Regions from separate parts of the Paracoccus simplex genome, predicted to be linked through region 3. Evidence: riboswitches for the same ligand, from Rfam matches in the RefSeq annotation. Region 3 holds a riboswitch; each other region holds the start of a gene.
What was found. Region 3 has a riboswitch for thiamine pyrophosphate ahead of thiD (bifunctional hydroxymethylpyrimidine kinase/phosphomethylpyrimidine kinase). Riboswitches for the same ligand answer to the same signal wherever they lie in the genome.
Positions count from the first base shown of each region.

Region 1: it holds a riboswitch for thiamine pyrophosphate, as region 3 does, so the genes downstream of both, thiC (phosphomethylpyrimidine synthase ThiC) here and thiD (bifunctional hydroxymethylpyrimidine kinase/phosphomethylpyrimidine kinase) in region 3, are expected to answer to the same signal.
Region 2: it holds a riboswitch for thiamine pyrophosphate, as region 3 does, so the genes downstream of both, ACFOMP_RS16380 (TenA family protein) here and thiD (bifunctional hydroxymethylpyrimidine kinase/phosphomethylpyrimidine kinase) in region 3, are expected to answer to the same signal.

Region 1 covers NZ_JBHRXE010000037.1:165,368-168,634, forward strand. Annotated here, with positions in the region: gene ACFOMP_RS13585 (MlaD family protein) at 1-182, shown strand, start outside; gene ACFOMP_RS13590 (ABC-type transport auxiliary lipoprotein family protein) at 192-818, shown strand; TPP riboswitch at 921-1,040, shown strand; gene thiC (phosphomethylpyrimidine synthase ThiC) at 1,123-2,922, shown strand; gene smpB (SsrA-binding protein SmpB) at 2,998-3,267, shown strand, end outside.
Region 2 covers NZ_JBHRXE010000047.1:71,793-75,059, reverse strand. Annotated here, with positions in the region: gene ACFOMP_RS16385 (NUDIX hydrolase) at 62-535, shown strand; gene ACFOMP_RS16380 (TenA family protein) at 539-1,180, opposite strand; TPP riboswitch at 1,259-1,374, opposite strand; gene ACFOMP_RS16375 (AI-2E family transporter) at 1,556-2,749, shown strand; gene ACFOMP_RS16370 (SPFH domain-containing protein) at 2,841-3,267, opposite strand, start outside.
Region 3 covers NZ_JBHRXE010000063.1:44,378-47,644, reverse strand. Annotated here, with positions in the region: gene ACFOMP_RS18930 (nucleotide sugar dehydrogenase) at 1-1,093, shown strand, start outside; TPP riboswitch at 1,169-1,273, shown strand; gene thiD (bifunctional hydroxymethylpyrimidine kinase/phosphomethylpyrimidine kinase) at 1,346-2,173, shown strand; gene ACFOMP_RS18920 (FAD-dependent oxidoreductase) at 2,170-3,147, shown strand; gene thiS (sulfur carrier protein ThiS) at 3,131-3,267, shown strand, end outside.

The sequences.
Region 1 (3,267 bases), on a different contig from region 3:
GGATGCTGGACAGCACCCGCGGCCCGGTGCAGGCTTTCACCCGCGAGGGACTGCCGCAATTCACCCGCATGGCCAGCGATCTGCGCGGGCTGGTGGGCAACGTGAACGAGCTGGTCTCGGCGCTGAGGCGCAACCCGTCGCAAGTCTTCTCGGGGCCGCGGGTTCCCGAGTTCCGCCGTTAAGGAGCCGCCATGCGTCTGACCGCCGCCCTTCTCGCCCTGACCCTGACCCTGCCGGGCTGCGCCGCGCTGAAGGCGCTGGAGGGCGAGCCCGACCGCGACGTGTTCGAGCTGCGCCCGCCTTCCGAGGCGCCGCGAAGCTGCGGCCGCGGCCGGCTGGCCGAACTGGTGATCGAGCCCCCCAAGGCGCGCGGCACGTTGGACACCGACCGCATCATGATCCGCCCGAACCAGTTGCAGACGCAATACCTGCCCGATGCGCGCTGGGGCGACACGGTGCCGGTGGCCCTGCAGACCCTGCTGGTGCGCGCCTTCGGCAGCTATGACGCCTTCACCCATGTCGGCCGCGCGCCGCTGGGCACGGCGGGGGATTACGCGCTGATCTCCGAGGTGCAGGATTTCAACGCCGAGGTTTCGGGCAAGGGCGCGGTGATCAGGCTGACCGTGGACGCGCAGATGGTGCGCGAGATGGATGCCAGCGTGGTCGCGCGCGGCCATTTCGCGGCCACGGCCGACGCGCCGAGCACGAAAACCGACGACCTGATCCCGGCCTTCGACGCGGCGGGCCAGCAGTTGGTGGCGCAGATGACCGACTGGGGCCTGCGCGCGGTGGGCGTCAATCCCGCCCGCTGCCGCTGAGGTTTTCCGCCGGCCCGGCCGCGCCGGCGCGGTTTCGGCAGCCGAAGCCCGGCCGCCCCTTCACCGGCGATTGACAAGCCGGGCGACAAGTGGGCATTCTCCGGCTCTCACCTGGGGGGCCCCGACAAGGGGCTGAGATACTGCTGGGCCGCAAGGCAGCGCAGGGACCCGTCGAACCTGATCCAGTTCATACTGGCGTAGGGATGGTGCGGATGCCCTTGCGGCCGGCTATCGGTCCGGCGGGTATTCTTCCCCCTTCCAGTCCGTGCTGGGTCTCCATGCTAGCGAAAGCGAGGAGCCTGACATGACCACTACCCCGACCGTGACCACCGGACCGCTGCCCGCCTCGACCAAGGTCTTCCGACCGGGCGAGATCCATTCCGACATCCGCGTGCCGATGCGCCAGATCGCGCTGCATCCCAGCGCCGGCGAGCCGCCGGTGACGGTCTATGATTCCTCGGGGCCCTATACCGATCCCGGCGCCGAGATCGCCATCGAGCGCGGCCTGCCCCGCCCGCGCGACAGCTGGATCATGGCGCGCGGCGACGTGGAATCCTATGACGGGCGGCATGTGAAACCCGAGGATAACGGCTTCGTTTCCGGCGACCGGCTGACGCCTGAATTTCCCATCCGCCACCGCCCGCTGCGGGCGCAGGGCGACCGGGCCGTCACCCAGCTTGCCTATGCCCGCGCCGGCATCGTCACCCCCGAGATGGAATTCGTGGCGATCCGCGAGAATCTGGGCCGCAAGGCGATCCGTGAGAAGCTGGCGCGCGACGGCGAGAGCTTCGGCGCCGCCGTGCCGGATTTCGTGACCCCCGAATTCGTCCGCGACGAGGTGGCGTGCGGCCGGGCGATCATCCCGGCCAACATCAACCACCCCGAACTGGAGCCGATGGCGATCGGCCGCAACTTCCTGGTCAAGATCAACGCCAATATCGGCAATTCCGCCGTCACCTCCTCGATGGCCGAGGAGGTGGAAAAGATGGTCTGGGCGATCCGCTGGGGCGCCGACACGGTGATGGATCTGTCGACCGGGCGCAACATCCACAACATCCGCGAATGGATCATCCGCAACAGCCCGGTGCCCATCGGCACGGTGCCGCTCTATCAGGCGCTGGAGAAGGTCGGCGGCATGGCCGAGGAGCTGAGCTGGGAAGTCTTCCGCGACACGCTGATCGAACAGGCCGAACAGGGCGTGGATTATTTCACCATCCATGCCGGGCTGAGGCTGCCCCATATCCCGCTGACCGTGGACCGGGTCACCGGCATCGTCTCGCGCGGCGGCTCGATCATGGCGAAATGGTGCCTGCACCATCACCGCGAAAGTTTCCTCTATGAGCATTTCGAGGAGATCTGCGACATCTGCCGCGCCTATGACGTGTCCTTCAGCCTGGGCGACGGGCTGCGGCCGGGCTCGATCGCCGATGCCAACGACGCCGCGCAATTCGCCGAACTGGAGACGCTGGGCGAACTGACGCGCATCGCCTGGGCCCGCGATTGCCAGGTGATGATCGAGGGGCCCGGCCATGTGCCCATGCACAAGATCAAGGAGAACATGGACAAGCAGCTGGCCATCTGCGGCGAGGCGCCCTTCTACACGCTCGGGCCGCTGACCACCGACATCGCGCCGGGCTATGACCATATCACCAGCGGCATCGGCGCGGCGATGATCGGCTGGTTCGGCACGGCGATGCTGTGCTACGTCACCCCCAAGGAGCATCTGGGCCTGCCGGATCGCGACGACGTCAAGACCGGCGTCATCACCTACAAGATCGCCGCCCATGCCGCCGATCTGGCCAAGGGCCATCCGGCGGCCAGAACCCGGGACGACGCCCTGTCGCGGGCCCGCTTCGAGTTCCGCTGGGAGGACCAGTTCAACCTGTCTTTGGACCCCGATACCGCGCGCGCCTTCCACGACCAGACCCTGCCGAAGGAGGCGCACAAGCTGGCGCATTTCTGTTCGATGTGCGGGCCGAAATTCTGCTCGATGCGGATTTCCCACGACATCCGCGCCGAGGCGCAGAAAGAGGGCATGGCCGCCATGGCGCGCAAATACCGCGAGGGCGGCGATCTCTACATCCCCGCCCCGCAGGAGGCGTAACGGGCGCGGCCCCCAGAGGGCGGGGCGATGCCGAGCCTTTACAGGCGCGGCGCCCCGCCCTATCTCTGCCCGATCATGGCCACGAAATCCGACCCGAACTACAAGATCATCGCCGAGAACCGCCGGGCGCGCTTCGATTACTTCATCGAAAGCGATCTCGAGGTCGGCATCGTGCTGACCGGCTCCGAGGTGAAAAGCCTGCGCACCGGCCAGTCGAACATCGCCGAAAGCTATGCCTCGGTCGAGAATGGCGAATTGTGGCTGATCAATTCCCACATCGCCGCCTACAAGCAGGCCGGCGTCTTCGGTCACGAGGAACGCCGGCACCGCAAGCTGCTGGTCTCG
Region 2 (3,267 bases), on a different contig from region 3:
TGCGACAGCGGCCCCGGACGGCATCCGCCGGACCGGGGCTTTTCCTTGGCTCGGGGGCGCCATGCGGATCATCGACAGGCAGGCCATGCGTGCCATCCTGCTGACGCCCGATGACCGGGTGCTGCTGATGCGGGTGGATTACGGCAGCGGCGACTGGTGGATCACCCCCGGCGGCGGCACCGAGCCGGGTGAGACCGCCGAGGTGAGCTTGCGCCGCGAGCTGATGGAGGAGTTGGGCTTCGCCCTGCCCGCCCCCGGCCCGCTGGTCTGGCGCCGCCAGGTGACGATGACGCTGGGCCAGCGCCGCTGGCGGCAGTCCGAGGATTACTTCCTGATCGAGACCGCCGCCTTTCGCCCCGCCGTCCAGGCCGCGCCCGAGGCCGGCAGGATCCGCGAGTTCCGCTGGTGGCGCCTGTCCGAACTGCGGCACAGCGCCGAGCGCATCGCGCCGGCGGCGCTGCGGCGCATCGTGCTGGACTATCGGGAAAACGGGCCGCCGGCTGGCCCGCTTCCGGTCGAGATCGTCGGGGATTGACGGCTAGGGCTGATAGGCCGCGTCGAAGAACTCCACCTCCAGCCGCACCGCGCGGCGGAAGAAATCGCGGGCCTGCCCGGCCGCGGCGGGGTCGGTGCGATCCAGTTCGGCCTGCAGGAAAGCGACGAAATCCCGGAAGAAGGGATTATCGTGCAGGGTGATCCATTCGGCATGGACGAAGTTCTCGGGCAGCGGCTGCGGCGCCCGGCGCGCCCAGTCGAGATAGAGCCCCTCGGCCACCGCCAGCACCGCCAGCACGGCGGGATAGGCGCGCGTCGCCGCCGCCTCGCGCATCAGCGCCTGGAAACCGGCGGTGGGCGGCTTGTCGGGAATGGCGGCCCGCTGCGTCTCGCTGACGCCGAGCGCCGCGAAGGCGCGCAGGAAATAGTCGTTCTCCTCGCCCGAGACCATGCCGGCGAAGCGGCCGAAGCGCAGCCGCGATTCGAAACGGTCGGCCGAGGCGATGGCCGCACCCAGAAGCGTCAGGAAGGCGTCGAGGAAACGGTGGTCCTGAACCAGATAAGCCGCCATCGTCGCATCGGCGATGCTGCCGTCGCACAGGTCGGTCACGAAGCGGTGGCCGGTGGCCGCCGTCCAGTCGGCGGCGCATTCGCGGCGCAGGATTTCAGAGAAACGTTCGGACATGCTGTCCTCCTGTCATGGGGCGAGACCGGCTTTCCGTCATGGCCTCGCGGGTGAGGCCGGCCAGGGAGAGGCATGGGGCAGACAGGTCCATACCATCCCTTCGCCGGCATGATCCGGATCAGGTTCTAAGGGTCACCGCGCCGCTTGTGCCTGCAGTCTCTCAGCCCCTTGCCGGGACTCCCCTTGGTCGGGCGCGACCCTAGCCGCGCCGGCCGGCGCTGTCACGCCCCTGACATGCCCGTGGTCCACAGGATCGTGAGCGCGCCTTGCCGCGTCCGCCCGCCTTGCGCCGGCATTCCGGCTTGCAGCGGCGGGCGATCTGTTATCTCGTTGCAGCATGACGCGCCGGCCGGCGCCGAACCAGGACCGGAGACAATGACCACAGGCGATATGCCGGACCGACAACGCAGGACCGAATTCGCAGAGCAGCAGACGCAGCGCGGCGAACATGCCAGGCAGACCGGGTTGCGGCTGCATCGCCCGCCCCTGGTGACCAATATCTCGGCCGCGCGCTGGCTGCTGCTGGCCATCGTCGCGGCCTCGATCTATTTCTTCCACGGCTTCCTGGTGCCGGTGCTGGCGGCGATGGTGATCGCGCTGGCCAGTTGGCCGCTGCGCAACCGCGCCGCCTTCCGGTTGAACCTGGGCCGTACCGGAGCCGCGGCGCTGCTGGTGCTGGTGCTGGTCTGTTTCCTGGTGGTGCCGCTGACCCTGGCGCTGGTCTATGCCTTCCGCGAATTGCGGGACTGGATCAACTGGGCGATCCTGGTCAACAGCGCCGGGGCGCCCACGCCGGCCTGGATGGTCGATCTGCCGCAGATCGGCGACTGGCTGAACGAGAACTGGCAGACCTATATCGGCCGGCCCGGCGGGATCAGCGAGATCGTGCAACTGGTCAGCGGCTCGAATATCGGCGCGATCTATCGCGGCGCGGTGACGGCGGGCTCGCTGGCCTTCCATCTGGCGCTGACGCTGCTGTTCATGCTGATCACGCTGTTCGTGCTTTACCGCGACGGCGACCGGATCGTCGCGCAGGTGGACCGCGTCGGCCGACGCATCCTGCCGGACCGCTGGAGCCGGCTGTCGCGGGTGGTTCCGGCCACCATCAGCTCGACCGTGACCGGCATGACGCTGATCGCCATCGGCGAGGGGGTGGTGCTGGGTCTGGCCTATTGGCTGGCCGGCGTGCCCTCGCCGGTGACCTTCGGGGTCATCACTGGCTTCATGGCGCTGATCCCCGGCGGCGCGCCGCTCAGCTTCACGCTGGTTTCGATCTACCTGGCCGCCAGCGGCTCGCCGGTCGAGGGCGCGGCGCTGTTCATCTGGGGCACCTGCGAGCTGTTCGTCGTCGACAAGACCATCCGTCCGGTTCTGGTCGGCGGGCCGGTGAAACTGCCCTTCCTGCCGACCTTCTTCGGGCTGATCGGCGGGGTGAAGACCTTGGGCATCGTCGGCCTGTTCGTCGGACCGGTGCTGATGGCGCTGCTGGTCTCGATCTGGCGGGAATGGCAGCGCGAGATCGCCGAGGACGAGACGCGCCGCAACAGCCTGCTGGCCGAACCCGACTGAACCCGACTGAACCCGGTCCGGACCGTTGCGGCATGAAAAAGGCGGGGCGCCCAGAAGGCGCCCCGCCGTTTCTTTCGTCGTCGGCCGCGGTTCAGTCCGCCGGCGCCGGCGCCGGCGGCACCACCGATTCCTCTTGCGGTGGGCTCGCCAGGGTTTCGGGCAGCGGCGTCAGCGTCACCCCCGCATTCGAGCCGAGCGGCTGGCCCTCGCGATTGGTCTCGGTCGGCGCGGGCGTCTCGCCCGGCTGCAACGCGCCCTCGGTCTCGGCCGCAGGGTCCTCGGCCCCGGTCTCGGTCCCGGTCTCGGCCCCGGTCTCGGCTCCGGCCTTGGGGGCCGGCGCCGGCACCGGGTTGGCACGCTCGGACCCGTCATTGCGCAGATAGTCGAAGAACTCGCCTTGCGGCTGGATCACCAGCGAACTGTTCTCGCCCCGCAGCGCCCGTTCATAGGAGGTCATCGAGCGGGTGAAGGCGAAGAACTCGGGATCGCGGCCGAAGGCATCGGCATAGATGGCGTTG
Region 3 (3,267 bases):
CATGGCGCTGGATGTGGACGCCGCCCGGGTGGCCCAGGTGAACGGGGGCCGCTCGCCCATCGAGGATGCCGACATCTCGGCCTGGCTGGCCGGGAAACCGCTGAAGCTGCGCGCGACCGACGACGCGGCCGAGGCGCTGGCGGGGGCGGAATTCGTCATCATCGCCACGCCGACGAATTACGATTCGCGCTCGAACCGCTTCGACACTTCCAGCGTCGAAAGCGTGATCGCACTGGCCCGCCGCCACGCGCCGCAAGCCACCATCGTCGTCAAGTCCACCGTGCCGGTGGGCTTCACCCAGCGCATGCGGGACGAGACCGGCCATGCGGGCATCCTGTTCTCGCCCGAATTCCTGCGCGAGGGGCGGGCGCTTTACGACAACCTGCATCCCTCGCGCATCGTGGTCGGCGACCACGGCCCGGCGGCGCAGCGGCTGGCCGAGCTGCTGGCCGAGGGCGCGATCCGCAAGGACATGCCGGTGCTGTTCACCGGCTCGACCGAGGCCGAGGCGATCAAGCTGTTCTCGAACACCTACCTTGCCATGCGCGTCGCCTATTTCAACGAGCTGGACAGCTATGCCGTGGCGCGCGGTCTCGACCCGCGCGAGATCATCGAGGGCGTCGGCCTCGACCCGCGCATCGGCGACCATTACAACAATCCCAGCTTCGGCTATGGCGGCTACTGCCTGCCCAAGGACACCAAGCAATTGCTGGCCAATTACGACCAGGTGCCGCAAAGCCTGATCGCGGCGGTGGTGGACAGCAACCGCACCCGCAAGGATTTCATCGCCGAGCAGATCATCGCCCGCAAGCCCCGGCTGGTCGGCGTCTATCGGCTGGTGATGAAGGCGGGTTCCGACAATTACCGCGACAGCTCGATCCAGGGCATCATGAAGCGGATCAAGGCCAGGGGCATCCCCTGCATCGTCTACGAACCCGTGCTGACCGGCGAGGATTTCTTCAACAGCCCGGTGGTGCGCGACCTGGACGCCTTCAAGGCCCGGGCCGACCTGATCATCGCCAACCGCCAGTCGCCCGAGCTGGCCGACGTGCGGGACAAGGTTTACACCCGCGACCTGTTCGGCCGCGACTGACCCGCCGACTGGAACCGGCCGACCGGAACCGGCCCTTGCAAAGCCGGCGGCCAAGGCCTAGTGTCCCGCGCACGACTTATACACTTGGGGAGTCCCGCGACGGGGCTGAGAGGTGCCGGGCACCGACCCATCGAACCTGATCCGGGTCATGCCGGCGGAGGGAAGGGTAGAGTGTCGCGGCAGAACCCGTGCATCGGCCGCCACCCGTCCCCTTTCCCGACGCCCGGCAGCCCGGCGCATGAAAGGCGGGCCATGTCGGGATTGCAGCCCTATCCCATCGCGCTGACCATCGCCGGCTCGGACAGCGGCGGCGGCGCCGGAATCCAGGCCGACCTGAAAAGCTTCTCGGCCCTCGGCGTCTATGGCGCCTCTGTGATCACAGCGATCACCGCGCAGAACACCCGCACCGTCGCGGCGGTCGAGGCGGTCAGCCCCGCCATGGTCGCGGCGCAGATCGACGCGGTTTTCGGCGATCTCGAGGTGCGCGCCGTCAAGATCGGCATGGTCGGCGGCGCGGATGTGATCACAGTCGTCGCCGACCGGCTGGCGGCGCTGCTGGCCGACAACCCGGTGCCGGTGGTGCTGGACCCGGTGATGGTGGCGAAATCCGGCGACGCGCTCTTGGCCGAGGCAGCGGTCGCGGCGCTGCGCGAGCAGCTGATCCCGCTGGCGACGGTGCTGACCCCGAACCTGCCCGAGGCGGCGCAGCTTCTGGGGCGCGATCCCGCCGCGACGCCCGAAGCGATGCGCCGGCAGGGCGAGGCGCTCCGCGCCCTCGGTGCGGCCCATGTGCTGATGAAGGGCGGCCACGCGACCGAGGATACCTGCACCGACCTGCTGGTCGGGCCGCAGCCGCTGGTCCTGACCGCGCCGCGCCAGCAGACCCACAACACCCACGGCACCGGCTGCTCGCTGTCCTCGGCCATCGCGGCGGGGCTGGCGCAGGGCATGACGGTGCCCGATGCCGTGACCCGCGCCCATGGCTGGCTGCAAGGCGCCATCGCCGCCGCCGATGAGCTGTCGGTGGGGCTGGGCCATGGCCCGGTGCATCATTTCCACGCGCTCTGGAGACGGACATGACTGCGATCACCATTCTGGGCGCCGGGGTGATGGGGCTGTGTATCGCCACCGAACTGGCGGCGCGCGGCACCCTGCCCCGGATCATCGACCCGGCCGGCAAACCCGGCTCGCAGGCCTGCAGCTGGCGCGCCGGCGGCATGCTGGCGCCCTATTGCGAGGCCGAAAGCGCCGAACCGGTGGTGCTGCGGCTCGGCCTCGACGCCGCCGATTGGTGGCAGGCGCAGGGCGCCGAGGTCATCCGCCGCGGCACGCTGGTGCTGGCGCCGTCGCGCGATCGGGCGGAACTCGACCGCTTCGCCCGCCTGACCCAGACGCATCGGCCGGTGAGCGGCGACGACATCGCGACGCTCGAGCCGGAACTGGCCGGCCGCTTCCCGCGCGGGCTGCATTTCGCCACCGAGGCGCATCTGAACCCGCGCGCCGCGCTGCTGGCCCTGCGCGACCGGCTCGAGGCGCAGGGCATCCGCATCGAAACCGAGGGCACGCCCGCCGGCATGGTGGTCGATGCCCGCGGCCTGGCCGCCCGCGACCAGCTTCCCGACCTGCGCGGCGTGCGCGGCGAGATGCTGGTGATCCGCTGCCCCGAGGTGACGCTGACCCGCACCATCCGCCTGCTGCATCCGCGCATCCCCCTATATCTTGTTCCGCGAGGGGATGGCGTCTACATGATCGGCGCCACCATGCTGGAGACGGGCGGCAAGTATCGCGTCACCGCCCGCTCGGCGGTCGAGATGCTCTCTGCCGCCTATGCCCTGCATCCCGGCTTTGCCGAGGCCGAGATCCTGGAGCTCGGCTCGGATGCGCGACCGGCCTTTCCCGACAACCTGCCCCGCCTGCGCCGGCGCGGCGACACGCTTTACGCAAACGGCCTTTACCGCCACGGCTATCTTCTGGCCCCCGCCGTGGCCCGCATGGCCGCCGACTACCTTATCGAGGGCCGGAAACCGGAGTTCATGGATGAAGATCACCCTTAACGGAGCGGCGCGCGACCTGACCGGCCCGACCGTGCAGGACGCGCTGGCCGAGATCGGTCTGGGCGCGGCCAAGGTGGCGACGGCGCTGAACGGCGCCTTCCTGCCCGCCGCCGCCCGGCC